3 regions of the Gorillibacterium sp. sgz306347 genome follow, and region 3 is predicted to be linked to each of the others. Evidence: riboswitches for the same ligand, from Rfam matches in the RefSeq annotation. Region 3 holds a riboswitch; each other region holds the start of a gene.
What was found. A riboswitch is a leader RNA that binds a small molecule or an ion and turns the genes downstream of it on or off. The one in region 3 is predicted to bind cyclic di-GMP.
Positions count from the first base shown of each region.

Region 1 (4,584 bases), on a different contig from region 3:
AGAAGGATCAGGTTTATTTTCTGATGGAAATTGAAATCGCCCTGGGCTATCCCTGCTTTGTCAAACCGGCCAACCTCGGCTCCAGCGTCGGCATTTCCAAGGCGTCCAACCGGGAAGAGCTTCTCGAAGCCGTCAAGCTGGCTTTTAAATACGACCGCAAAATCATTGTAGAGGAAAACGTGGACGGCCGTGAAATCGAGGTGGCGGTGCTCGGCAACGACGACCCGCAGGCATCCGTTCCGGGAGAAATTGTGTCCTCAAGCGATTTTTATGATTACAAGGCGAAGTATGTGGACGGCAAATCGACGATGGTCATTCCGGCGGAGCTGGACCCGGAAACGGCGGAACGCATCCGCGAGCTTGCGGTGCGGGCCTTCTGCGCCATTGACGGAAGCGGCTTGTCCCGGGTCGATTTTTTCCTCGGCCGCAAGGACGGGCAAATTTACCTGAACGAAATCAATACCATGCCGGGCTTCACCCCGTTCAGCATGTACCCGCTGCTCTGGAAGGAAACGGGCAAGCCGTACGGCAAGCTGCTGGATGAATTGATCCAGCTCGCTCTCGACCGGCACGCGGAGAAGCAAAAGCTGCAATTCACATTTGAAATCGGCGGGTGATTGGAATGGGCTTTGCCACGGAGATCAATTCGATCTGCAAGTTCAAATCGCAGCGGGAGCTGGACGATCTGCTGGAATACGGCGTTTGCAAAATGACCAAAACCGGCTTCCGCATTTTCCCGACCGGCCAGAAGGCCATCGCGTATGCCCCGGACAACCGGGCGGTCGCCATCGTCAAGATCGTCGTTTCGATCGCCGAAATTGATTTTCAGGGAAACGAAGTGACCGGGGTGGAAATGGAGCTCGTCCGGCTGCTGACGGAGCAGGAGGCCGAGGTGCAGACCGTGCTTGCCTACGAGATGTATTTCCGCGATCAGGAGGAAGGGGCCGGAAGCTGAGCCTTTTCCGGGTAGCGCATCAATCCGCGTAAATGCGGCGCGGCGGGACCGCTTCGACGCACCGGCCGGCAGCGATGAAGAGAGCGCTTATTGCATAAAATGCGTGTTGTCCGGGCGGAGAAGGGGCAGACTAACGGGAAAGAATCGGCATTCCCGGGAGGGCTTCCCCATGATTGTACGCTTCGGATATGTCGCCATGTCGGTAGAGGTGGCGAACGCCTCGCCGTCCAAAACGATGACCGCCACCCAGTTCGCCAAAATCCCGGACCGGGCGGCCGCCCTGCGGAAGCTGGAACGGATCGCCGCCGAAAACCTGCACAACACGCTGCGGCTTTTGCGGCACAACCGGGCCCACGACATCCGGGTGTTTCGCTTCTCGTCCCGTCTTGTGCCTCTTGTCACACATCCGGAGACGGAAGGCTGGAATCCGCTGCCCGCGCTGGCGGACAGCTTTCGGGAAGTCGGGGATTACGTCAAGCTGCACGGCATGCGGACGAGCTTTCATCCCGATCACTTCACCGTTCTGACCACTCCCAAAGAGGATGTGCTGCGGAAATCGTTGCAGGACCTGCATCATCAGGCGGGCATGCTTGCGGCCATGGGGCTGGACGAGCGGTCCAAATGCAACATCCATATCGGAGGCACCTACGGCAGCAAAGAGACCGCCCTGGCCCGGTTCCACGAGCGTTTTGCGGCCCTGCCGGACGAGATCAGAAACCGGCTTACGCTGGAGAATGACGACAAAACATACACGGCGCTGGAGACGCTGGAATGCGCCGAGCAAGTCGGCGTCCCGATGGTGCTCGACATCCATCATCACCTGGTTAACCCGGGGGGAGGCGAGCGGGCGGAAGAGCTCTGGCCGAGAATCCGGCGCACCTGGGAACGGGACGGGGCGGCTGCGATCCCGCCCAAGATTCACGCCTCGAGCCCGAAATCGGAGTCCGATATGCGGGCGCATGCCGATTATGTAGATCCCGGTCCGCTGCTGGAGTTTTTCCGCCGGGTAGCGGAAGGCACCCCCCGGCTGGACGTAATGATCGAAGCCAAGCAAAAGGACGGAGCTTTGTTTCGGCTTATGGACGAGCTGACAAAGATGGAGGGCGTCCGGCGCCTGGACGGCGCGTCCGTCGAGGTTTAAGCCGGGCGGGCGGCGGACGGGCCGCGGCATGGCAGCCGGATAGCCGGGGGCCATGCCTTTTCCGTTTTGCGGGTTTGTCAGGAGTAACGATAATTTTTGGCTACTGCTCCGTGGTTTTTCCCGGGGAACTCTTTTATACTAAATGAAACGCAAAACTACCGGAAATGAGTGATCCTTTTGGCAGACCAACCGAACGTGCATTTTTCCCCGAGCGGCAAAAGCTATACGGCCGTCGCCATCAACACGGCGGCGAAGGCGGGAGAATGGATCAAAAGCAAGCTGGGCGCCTTCACCTCGCTTCAGGTAAAGACCTCGCAGCACGACCTGGTGACGGAGATTGACAAAGGGTCGGAAAAGCTGATCAAAAATTTGATCCTGACGCATTTCCCGACGCATTCGTTTTTGGGGGAGGAAGGCGTGGAGCCCGGTCCCCTGGCCTCCGCCAAGGCGCTGGAGGAAGCAAGCTCCGCGGAATACCTGTGGATTGTCGATCCGATCGATGGAACGACCAATTTTGTGCATACGTTTCCCTTTTATTCGGTTTCCATCGCCCTAGCCTATAAAGGACAAGTTATCGTAGGTGTGGTTTATGACCCGTCGCGGGATGAGCTGTTTGTAGCCGAAAAGGGGAAAGGCGCCTATCTTCGCGGGCGGCCGATCCGGGTGGCGGAAGAGAGCACCCTGGCCACGAGCCTGGTTGCCACCGGCTTTCCGACCGACCGCAGTCTGGCCGAAGCCAACATGAGAGGACTTACGGCCATGGTTCCAAAGGTGCGCAATGTCCGCAACGGCGGCTCTGCCGCCCTTCATTTGGCCTATGTCGCGTCGGGACGCCTGAGCGCTTTTTGGGAAGTAAACCTCAATGCCTGGGATCTGGCGGCCGGCGCTCTCCTGGTGCAGGAGGCGGGCGGACGGATCAGCGATACCCGGAACACCGACTATCATCTCGGCGTCCGGCATGTCGCTGCCACAAACGGTCATATTCACGACGAACTGATTTCGGTTCTCCAGGAAGCCGATGCGACCGGCTACTAGGAAAGAAGTCTCTCAAATGCTGAAGATTTGTAAAATTGTGTCGGGCTCTGCCTTGTGCTATTGCTAATTATTGCTTGGGACCTTATACTTGTAATATCGACAAGGACTGTGGTCCTAACAGCAGATAGCGATAAGGGCAAACCCGCCGAAAGACGGGGACGCAAAGCCTCGGGCCTAAAGGAACAGAAACTCCCATGGCAGCCGGGTTGCCGAACAACATGTTGCGAACTTGTTGGGATGACCGGTATCGCTTGATTCGCAGATTTTTTTGGGAGTGAGGCGAGGAAAATGCAGGCAGAGTACATCAACCCGTTTCTAATGTCTTCCTGCACGGTTATCGAATCGTTGATTCAGGTGAAGCCGACGCTGGGAGAATTGAAGATCAAACTCATTGAGATGCAGGACAATCACGTCTGGCTCAAAATCGGCATTGTGGGCGGAATGACCGGGGACATCCTGTTCGGCTTTCCCGAACCGGTTGCGCTGAAGATCGCCTCCGCCATGATGGGCGGTTACGCTCTGACAGAGTTTGACGAAATCAGCCGCAGCGCCATCTCCGAGCTGGGCAACATGATCAGCGGCAATGCAAGCACCCTTTTGTATAACCAGGGCATTGTCGTCGACATTACGCCGCCGTTTTTTATGGAAACCGGCAACTTGCCCGGCAACGGCAAGCTGAAGTCGATGGCGATTCCGCTGAATCTTCAATCCTACGGGCAATTTGATATTTACGTGGTCGCGGTTTAACCGCCCGGCAGCCCGTAATCCGTAACCCGGCATCCCTCTCCCGCAGGCGGAGAGGATTTTTTTTGCCCGGAGCAAATGGGCCATTCGCGAAAAGGAATGGCTACGCCCCGAGTAAAAAGGAATCGTAACCTGCATCAGGGGCGTAAAGAGTGCGTTCCGCATGCAGGGGCGCATTGTCTGAGCGGATCGCAGGAGTGCGAGGGAAGTACACAGCCGCTACGGAAAACAAAAAAACCGGCATCCTGCCCAATAAGGGCGGAATGCCGGTTTTGCTGTTTCCGGAATCGGCTTAGCCGAGGACGACTTCCACCTGATGGGTGCCGCCATCGCCGATAACCGGCAGGATGTTGCCTTCGATTTCCTTGCCGTCTACCGTTACCTTGGCCACGCCTTTTTGGACATGGTTCGGGTTCGACACTTTGATTTCAAACGTGTCGCCGCGGAAGACGCGGGTAATCGTGTAACCGTCCCATGCCTGCGGAATGCAGGGGTCTACCATCAGCCCGTCAAACTCCGGCTTGATGCCGAGAATCGCCTGGGTAATGGCGACGAAGTTCCAGGAGGCCGTGCCGGTCAGCCAGGAGTTCTTGGCTTCGCCGTGGCGAACCGCGTCGCGTCCGGCGATCATTTGCGAGTAGACGTACGGCTCCATGCGGTGCAGGTCGCTGATCTCTTCGCGGTATGCCGGTGCAATCTTGCTGTACAC
Region 1 covers NZ_JCAPET010000036.1:11,332-15,915, reverse strand. Annotated here, with positions in the region: gene AC6I6H_RS17080 (D-alanine--D-alanine ligase) at 1-617, shown strand, start outside; gene AC6I6H_RS17075 (hypothetical protein) at 623-955, shown strand; gene uvsE (UV DNA damage repair endonuclease UvsE) at 1,125-2,096, shown strand; gene AC6I6H_RS17065 (inositol monophosphatase family protein) at 2,274-3,131, shown strand; cyclic di-GMP riboswitch class I at 3,257-3,345, shown strand; gene AC6I6H_RS17060 (chemotaxis protein CheX) at 3,420-3,878, shown strand; gene AC6I6H_RS17055 (glycoside hydrolase family 94 protein) at 4,168-4,584, opposite strand, start outside.
Region 1: it holds a riboswitch for cyclic di-GMP, as region 3 does, so the genes downstream of both, AC6I6H_RS17060 (chemotaxis protein CheX) here and AC6I6H_RS17570 (transglutaminase domain-containing protein) in region 3, are expected to answer to the same signal.

Region 2 (4,584 bases), on a different contig from region 3:
CATCATCAATCTGATTATTGCGGCCGTGGTCTTTTTTGTTCTGTATGCAGTCGTGAAAGCGGCGATCAATCACTCGGTGCTTCACGAAACGTATCTGACGATTGCCAGCATGCGGGAGCAGCAGGAGAAGGACATGATGCGGATGAGAAAGCAGCTGGCGGAGCTGCAGGAAACGCTGGATGATCTGAAGGAGGAACGGACGGTCAGCGGCAGCGGGGTGTCGCCAGACGAAGGAGAGCCGCGCCAAAGTTGAGCGGCCTTCCGCAAAAGGAGCGCGGGCGGCAAGGCCCGCGCTTCAGGCGGCACCGCGGACCGGAGCCCTCCCGGGTCAATCGATTTTGGCTCCGTAGCAGCGGGCCAGCGCGACGGCCTGTGCAAGATCGAGGCGGGCGCCGGTCACGTCGAAGGCTTTGAAATCTACGCCGTCCATGACCGCTTCCCGGAAATCGGCGCCTTTTACGGCGGCCTGATGCAGCCGGGCGCGAGTTAAATCCGCTCCGCGCAGGTCCGCCTTCTCCAGCTTGCATTCCGACAGATCCGCCTCGACAAACCGGATGCCGCGCAGCGGCTGTTTGTTCAGCCGCGCCCGCCGCAAATTGGTATAGGACCAGTCTCCGCCGGTCAGCGTAATGCCGTCCAGATTGGCGCCGGCGAAATCGGAACCGGTCATTTTGCAATCCTCGAACCGGGCTACAAACAGGGAGGCATTCTCGAAACGGCAGTTGGTGAACGCCGAACCGGTATGGCGCGATGCGTTCAGCAGAGCGCCGCCGAAGTCGCAATCGGCAAACCGGGTGTTGATCGTGGCGCATTCCTCCAAAGAGGTGCCGCGGAACCGGCAGCGCTCGAACGTGCACCGGATCAATTCGCCCTCCCGCAGATCCTGGCCGCTGAAATCAACCTCCGTATAGGTACGTTCCTCATAAGAAAACACCGTTTTATCCATCCTTTCCCGTGGCTGAAGCCGCTGTCTTGTCTCTTTTTCCATCTTACACAAAATGAACCGGTGCCGAGCGTTTTTTTCGCAGAACGGGTGGAGCAAATGCCGGATGAAAAAATGAGAAGCCGTCAAAAAGTGACAAACTTAACATTTTTCTTGTGGTATGCTACTGTTGGTAAAATTGCTTCGTTCCTTTGAGGCCGAGCAACAGCAAAGGGCTAACCCGGCTGAAAAGCGGGGGCGCAAAGTTACAGGTCTTCTGTATGCAAGTACAATGACGGCTGGACTGCCTGGGGAATCGGTACTTCTGATTTTACGGAGGGGTAAACGATGATCCAACTCAACTCACCGCACGAGGGCAAACTTGACCGGGAATGGATGGAGCTGCTGTCCGAAGCGCATCGGATGGGGATCGGCATCGAGGAAGTGAAGGAATTCTTTCGCACTACCGCCAGAAAAGAACTTAGGCACCGCATACCGCAGGAGTACCCGGCAGCGAACGGGAAACGCATCCACCGGATCGGGTAAGCAAATGGTTTCCGCCGAAGGAAGCGCCGGGGATTGTCCGCATTGCCAGGCTGCAAAGACGCCCGCCACCGTTCGTGCGAAGCAGGCGTCTTTTTGTTTCGCGGAAACGGACTGACCGGGCGGCCCTGCCCGGATCGGAAGACAGCGGATTATGGCGGAGCCGTTACCCGGTGTGCGATTCCGGTTTCTCCGGTGCTTGAAGAGACTTTCCTTCTTCGGAGGATGAGGGAGAGACTGGTTACGCGGTCGGCTGGGCGCTTGGCCCCAGCGGCACGCGGCCGACGGCGGCGCGGGTTTTTTCCGCGATCCGGGTTTTGAAGAAGCTGATGATCGCCGAGGTCACAGCAATGGAAAGGACCGAGTACACGCCGCGTACGATGCCGACGGAAGAAAGGCTGATCAAAACCACGGCGCAGTCGAAGGCAAAATTGATTTTGCCGGGATTCCAGCCGTAACGCTGCTGGAGAAACAGCGCCAGGATGTTCGATCCGCCCAGCGACGCGCCGTTCGAAAACAGCAGCGACAGCCCCAGTCCGATGATCACGCCGCCTGCGAGAGCGCCGAACAAAGGGTGCAGCTCAAAGGCGGGGAGCCACCGGTCGGCGGCCGTCAGGAGAGAAAGCAGTGTGACCGACAACACGGTGTAGAGCGTAAAGCGCCATCCGAGCCGCATCACGGAGAAGACATAGAAGGGAACATTGATAGCAAAAAACAGGATGCCGAAGGGGGTCTGCAGCAGATAAGACAGCCCGAGAGCAAGCCCGGCCGTTCCGCCGGTCACCGCGTGTGCGTGCTTTAGCAGTAAAAAGCCGGCTGCCGCAAGTAAACAGCTGAGGAAAATCAAGCTTATCTTTCGCATGGAGGGTACCGCCTTCTGTCGGAAGATCGGACCGCTTCGGGTCCGTCAGGGCGGCGGGCCGCAACGCGACCGCCGGAATGTTTGTTTTAGGATAGCTTACGAAAGCGATGTCAAACCATATCACATTGAAGAAAAACATATGTTACTATTGGTAACACTGAAGCCTTTTAGGAAACATAAACTACATTTTGAAAGTTGGGCGTTTATGGACCACATTGATAGTGAAATGCTGAAACTTCTGCAGGCGGACGGGCGCATGACCGTCAGCGAGCTGTCCAAACGGCTGGCGCTGAGCCGGCCGAGCGTGTCGGAGCGGCTGCTGCGGCTCCAGGAGAAGGGCGTGATCATGGGATTTTCCGCCCGCGTTTCGCCGGAGGCGGTAGGGCGCAATACGCTGCTGATGATTCAGATCAGCGAATTGAAGGTTTCAGCCCAGGAATTTGAGCAGAAGATCAAAGAAGATGAGGATATCATCGAATGCCACCGGGTCACGGGGATGATCGGGTATATTCTCAAAGCGGCGGTCGAAGGCATGGACGGCCTTCGTCTTCTGGTGGACCGGCTCATGCCCTACGGATCGATCAATACCTCGGTGGTGCTGACCTCTCCCGTCTCGTACCGGCCCGTGCTGCCAAAGGAAAACAAATAGGGAAGTGAGGAAAGATTACATTTGGGTGTTTATCAGGAGAATATTGTTAAATATTTGAGAACAATCGGCGGAATCGCTCTTCTATCCCGTGAAAGGGCGCTATAATACGGCTAACAAACGTCATTAAATCTGACATTTGCGGCGCGAATTTATGGCGAAGGAGACGGTTGAATTGAACATGCGGATGAAGGCGTTGAAACGGCATCTTTTTTTCTGCTGCAGCGAGCACTGCAACAACCAGGAAGCCGAGGAGGTCATGGAGGCTTTCAAGGAACAGCTGGTGGAGCGCGGCATTCACCGGGAGGTCAAAATCAACAAATCGAGCTGCCTCGGTTTGTGCGGGAACGGAGCTTTTGCTATCGTATACCCCGAGGGCGTTTGGTACTATGATTTGACCCCCGAGGATGTGCCGCGGATCGTCGAAGAGCATTTTGTCGGCGGCGAGATTGTCGAGGACAAAATGATGATGAAGCTGACGGTGTAAACGGAGGGCCGGTCAAACGGAAGGGTGGGCCTGCGATGATCATCGGCGTTCCGAAGGAAATCAAAAACCGGGAATACCGGGTGGGCGTTACGCCAAGCTCCGCAGCCGCCTATGCGGGAGCGGGGCATGAGGTGCGGGTGGAAGCCGGAGCCGGCGCGGGAATCGGTTTTCCCGACGAGGCATATGAAAAGGCGGGCGCCCGCATCGTCCGGACCGCTGAGGATGCGTGGGCGGCCGACATGGTGGTGAAGGTCAAGGAACCGCTGCCGGAGGAGTACGGCTTTTTCCGGGAGGGGCTGGTGCTTTACACGTACCTGCATCTGGCGCCTGAACCGGAGCTGACGCGGGCGCTTGCGGAGAGCAAAGTGACGGCGATCGCTTATGAAACGCTGCAGCTGGATAACGGGAGTCTGCCGCTCCTTGTTCCGATGAGCGAGGTGGCCGGCCGGATGTCCGTCCAGATCGGCGCGCATTTTCTGGAAAAGGCGCATGGCGGCAAAGGCGTGCTGCTGGGCGGCGTCCCCGGTGTCGAGCCGGGACGGGTTACGATTCTCGGAGGCGGCGTGGTGGGCGTGAACGCGGCCAAAATGGCGGTCGGCCTCGGGGCGGACGTCCGGATCTTGGATGTGAAGCCGGAGCGGCTGCGGCAGCTGGACGATTTGTTCCAGGGGCGCGTGCGGACGCTCGTGTCTTCTCCAGGCAGCATTGCCGAAGCGGTCCGATGCGCCGATCTGCTGATCGGGGCCGTGCTGATTCCCGGCGCCCGTGCGCCAAAGCTGGTCACGGCGGACACGGTGAAGGCCATGTCCGCCGGGTCGGTGATCGTGGATGTCGCCATCGACCAGGGCGGCTCCATCGCGACCATCGACCGGATCACTTCGCACGACGATCCGGTGTATGAGAAGTTCGGCGTGCTTCATTACGCGGTCGCCAACATGCCGGGCGCGGTTCCCCGCACGTCGGCGATAGCGCTTAACAACGCGACGCTGCCGTACGGGCTTGAGCTTGCAGGCCGCGGCTGGCGCGAAGCCGTCCGCCGGAGCCCGGCCGTGGCGAAGGCGCTGAACGCCGCCTGCGGAAAGATCACTCACCCGGCCGTCGCCGAAGCGCACGGGTATGCCTAC
Region 2 covers NZ_JCAPET010000025.1:12,381-16,964, reverse strand. Annotated here, with positions in the region: gene AC6I6H_RS14245 (hypothetical protein) at 1-253, shown strand, start outside; gene AC6I6H_RS14240 (pentapeptide repeat-containing protein) at 329-934, opposite strand; cyclic di-GMP riboswitch class I at 1,147-1,234, shown strand; gene AC6I6H_RS14235 (anti-repressor SinI family protein) at 1,271-1,468, shown strand; gene AC6I6H_RS14230 (YitT family protein) at 1,707-2,327, opposite strand; gene AC6I6H_RS14225 (Lrp/AsnC family transcriptional regulator) at 2,533-2,976, shown strand; gene AC6I6H_RS14220 ((2Fe-2S) ferredoxin domain-containing protein) at 3,155-3,460, shown strand; gene ald (alanine dehydrogenase) at 3,496-4,584, shown strand, end outside.
Region 2: it holds a riboswitch for cyclic di-GMP, as region 3 does, so the genes downstream of both, AC6I6H_RS14235 (anti-repressor SinI family protein) here and AC6I6H_RS17570 (transglutaminase domain-containing protein) in region 3, are expected to answer to the same signal.

Region 3 (4,584 bases):
CCGAAAAGAATCCGGGGAAAGCGGGCGCTTAGGAGGCTTGCATATGAGAAGGTAAACGGGGATAGCGTGAAGGAAAATGAAACGGCCATGGGGCCCTTCTGTTCGGTGCCGCTCCACCGCCGTGCGCTAACGGTTGCTACAGCGCTTATTTGCGCAAAAATCGGCCTTTTTTACGGCTAACGGTTGCCACGGCGCCTATTTCGCAAAATCACGGGCCAAAACAAACAAAAAACCGAAAATAAGCCCTGTGGCAACCGTTACAAATTGAAAGCCCCTTTTTTGAAGCAAATAGCCTCTGTGGCAACCGTTAGCCCTCCAAGCTCACCTCCGAGACATCACATACTGTGAAAATTACGGGAAGGAGATTAGCTCGGGGCTAAAATAGCCATCGGACGGCTCAAAAGGAGGCGTATGGGAGAACGAGTCTCAGCCATCGCTACCGTCAAGAGCGGCGACGGCTGCCGTTCCCGCATTTTCAGGCGTGTTTTTATTCGGGTAAAGCATATGTTGAAAAGAGGCTTGCCGACTACCGCCCAGTTAATAGCCCGCCTGTCCGGTAGCAAATGCTTAAACGGGCGGCTATGCTAGCCGGATCGTCTATCAGCCTCTTTCAAGGAATAGATTTGGAGCCGTTTCATCTTCCGTTGTTTTCCGGTAAATAGCGCAAATAGCAGCGCCGCGTAGAATTTAGGCAGCATGAGAGGACTACGATTCTTCCGAAAACCGGAGCAAATGTTTCTGAAAAATTTGACGAAAAGCCTTGATTCTTTCTCATTTTCTGGTAAACTAGTACTAGTAAAAGCTTACACGATAAATGGCAAACCTATCGAAAGGTAGGGACGCAAAGCTACAGGGCCTTCCCCCCGGGGGTGGCAGCCAGCTACCGAATGGACAGGCTTTTTTTGTTGCATTCCATCGGCTTCACATTTATCGGATAAAGCTAACCACGACAAGGCAAACCTGCCGAAAGGCAGGGACGCAAAGCTACAGGGCCTGTCCCCTCCGGGGGTGGCAGCCAGCTACCGAAAAGGGGTTTTATCCATGCGTAAATTCATCCTGCCGTTTCTCTCTGCCATGGTATTGTCTCTCGGTCTTTCCGCATATGCGCCCGCTGCTGAAGCGGCTTCCAGCGCCTCGTGGCTGGACAAGTCCAATCTTCACCGCGGCGTCATTGCTGTAACCTATAACGCCGAAGCTTCGGTAAAAACCAAAGTGATGATCTCCAAAGACAAGAGCACCTACACGTACGATCTGCTGCCGGCCGAAGACAAGCAAGCGTTCCCGCTGCAATCCGGCAACGGCGAGTACAAAGTTTCGATTCTCGAGAACGTTTCGGGCAACAAATACCGTACCCTTTACAGCGACTCCGTCAAGGTTTCGCTGAGCAGCAGCTCGGCGGTTTATCTCAATTCCGTTCAAAACGTAGATTGGAAGAACGCAACGCAAGCCGTCAAGAAAGCAAAGGAACTGACGAAGAACCTGAAGACGGACGAGCAAAAGGCCAAAGCCATCTACAATTACATTGTGGCGAATGTCAAATACGACTACGAGCTGGCCAAAACGGTCAAGGGCGGCTACATTCCGGACATCGACAAAGTATTGGCCGACAAGAAGGCCATCTGCTACGGTTACTCGTCTCTGTATGCGGCCATGCTCCGCAGCGTCGGGGTTCCGACGAAGCTGGTTATGGGCCAATCCTCGCTGGTCGATGAATACCACGCCTGGAACGAAGTTCTCCTGAACGGCAAGTGGGTCATTGTCGACACCACGGTTGACGCCGGCTATAAACAAGGGAACCTGAAAACGTCCTTCGCCAAGAAAGCGTCCGACTATCAAGGGGCCAAAGTTTATTAAGAAGAAATTCCTCGACTACATTTACTGTGCGATAGCGCCGACCATCAAAACCCTTGCCTCCTCACATGGAGCGTGAGGGTTTTTCGAACGTTTTGGACACATTAAAGGAGAATGATCGCAATTCCGCCTCATGTAATCGTTTACCTTTCAAAAAAGGGTGGAAAAACGCGAAAAGTGGCTGAAAATCAGTTGAAACTGGCGGTTGTTTTGCTTATAGTTAGAACTGGACAAACCAATGGTTTCCCAATAATTCAGGATATCGGGGGCAATGACGAATGAAAAAAGGCTTTCTTGTATTAACCATCTTCGTGATGATGATGGGTCTTCTGGCAGCTTGCGGCACCAAGGAAAGCGCAAGTCCTTCCCCGTCGGCGACGGCTGGCGGAGCGGCTGCAACCACGGAACCTTCGGAAAGCGCACCGGCCGGAAACGCCGACTTCAAAGTGGGCATGGTTACGGATGCTGGCACCATCGACGACAAATCCTTCAACCAAGGCACCTGGGAAGGCATTGAAAAGGCAACCTCCGAATTCGGTCTGGAACACAAGTACCTGAAACCTACCGGTACGACGGAAGCCGACTACACCAAGGAAATCGGCAACCTGTACGATGCAGGCTTCAAGTTTATCGTAACGCCGGGCTTCAAATTCGAAACGGCGATCTTCAAAGCACAAGAGAAATACAAAGACGCAAAATTCGTTATCATCGACGGCGCTCCTCACAGCGGCGACAGCAAATACTCCGTTGCCGAGAACACCGTCGCGATTTTCTACGCCGAGCATGAATCCGGCTTCCTCGCCGGCGTCGCTGCCGCTCTCGAGCTGAAGGAAGGCGAAGCGGGCTTTATCGGCGGCATGGAAATCCCGGCCGTTCAGAAGTTCAACTGGGGCTTCCAGCAAGGCGTTGCATACGCAAACGAAAACCTTGGCACGAAGCTGAGCATCAAACCGGAAAACGTCGTTTACCAAGGCAGCTTTGACAACTCCGCCGCTGGCGGACAACTGGCCGCCCAAATGTACGACCGCGGCGTAAAAGTCATCTTCACCGCAGCCGGCGGCGTAGGCGTTGGCGCGATCAACGAAGCCAAAAACCGCGCAGGCCAAGCCTGGGTTATCGGGGTTGACGTTGACCAATACGCGGACGGCATCTACGAAGGCGAAAAATCGGTCATCCTGACCTCCGCTATGAAGAAAATCGACCAATCCGCTTACGACATGATCAAAGCGGAGCTGGACGGCGCGTTCCCGGGCGGACAAACCTTGACGTTTGACGCGAAGAACGACGGCATTGGCATTCCGGAAGAAAACCCGAACCTGAGCGCAGAAACGGTTGCCAAGGTCCAAGAAACCTTCGAGAAGCTGAAGGCTGGCGAAATCACGGTTGCTGCCGAAAAAGGCGACCTGATCAAGTAATTCAGACCGAAGCCAAAAAAAAGACGGGTTCCTCCGTCTTTTTTTTGGCTTGAAGTCGAAAAGGATACCATAACGAAAAAAGGGAGTCGTTGCATGGACTACGTAGTCGAGATGCACAACATCCGCAAAGAATTTCCCGGTGTCGTCGCCAACGACAACATTACGCTGACGCTGAAAAAAGGGGAAATTCACGCCCTCCTCGGCGAGAACGGGGCGGGCAAGTCAACCTTGATGAGCATCCTGTTCGGCATGTACCAGCCGGACCGCGGCACGATCAAGATCCGCGGCAAGGAAATGAAAATCGCCAACCCGAACGTCGCCAACGACCTGGGCATCGGTATGGTGCACCAGCATTTCAAGCTGGTTGAGAATTTTACCGTTACCGAAAACATCATTTTGGGCCAGGAAGTGAACCGGTACGGCGTGGTGCTGGACGTCAAGACGGCCGCCCGCCGGATCGAAGAGCTGTCCAAGCAGTACAGCCTGAACGTAGACCCCTATGCCAAAATTGAAGATATATCGGTCGGCATGCAGCAGCGTGTGGAAATCCTCAAGATGCTGTACCGCGACGCCGAAGTGCTTATTTTTGACGAACCGACGGCAGTCCTGACCCCGCAGGAAATTCAGGAGCTCGGAAAGATCATGAAGAGCCTGATCGCCGAAGGAAAATCGATTATCCTGATCACCCATAAATTGAAAGAAATCAAAGCGCTGGCGGACCGCTGCACGGTCATCCGGCGCGGCAAAACGATCGGAACGGTGGATGTCGCCGATACGAGCGAAGCCCTCATGGCCGAAATGATGGTCGGCCGTCAGGTTTCGTTCCGGGTGGACAAGAAGCCCGCCACACCGGGGCCGACCGTGCTGGAGCTGGACAACCTGTCGGTAAAAAGCGGCAAAAAGGTGCTGGCGTTGAAGTCCTTTTCCCTCGACGTGCACGCCGGCGAAATTGTCGGGATTGCCGGTGTCGAAGGCAACGGACAGACCGAGCTGGTCGAAGCGATTACCGGCCTGCGCAAAATTGAATCGGGCAGCATTTTGTTCGGCGGCAAGGAAATCTCCGGCGCGTCGATCCGCCAGCGCATCCGCAGCGGAATCGGGCACATTCCAGAAGACCGGCAGAAGCGGGGCCTTGTCCTCGACTATACCCTGGAGGAAAACATGGTCCTGCAGGTGTACAACCGGAAGCCGTTTGCCGAACGCGGCCTGCTCCGCAAATCGGCGATTCGCGAGTACGCCAACCGGATTATCAAGAGCTTTGACGTCCGTTCCGGCCAGGGAGCGACCTCCGTGGTGCGTTCGCTTTCCGGCGGCAACC
Region 3 covers NZ_JCAPET010000038.1:39,204-43,787, reverse strand. Annotated here, with positions in the region: cyclic di-GMP riboswitch class I at 807-888, shown strand; cyclic di-GMP riboswitch class I at 944-1,027, shown strand; gene AC6I6H_RS17570 (transglutaminase domain-containing protein) at 1,042-1,854, shown strand; gene AC6I6H_RS17565 (BMP family lipoprotein) at 2,130-3,266, shown strand; gene AC6I6H_RS17560 (ABC transporter ATP-binding protein) at 3,360-4,584, shown strand, end outside.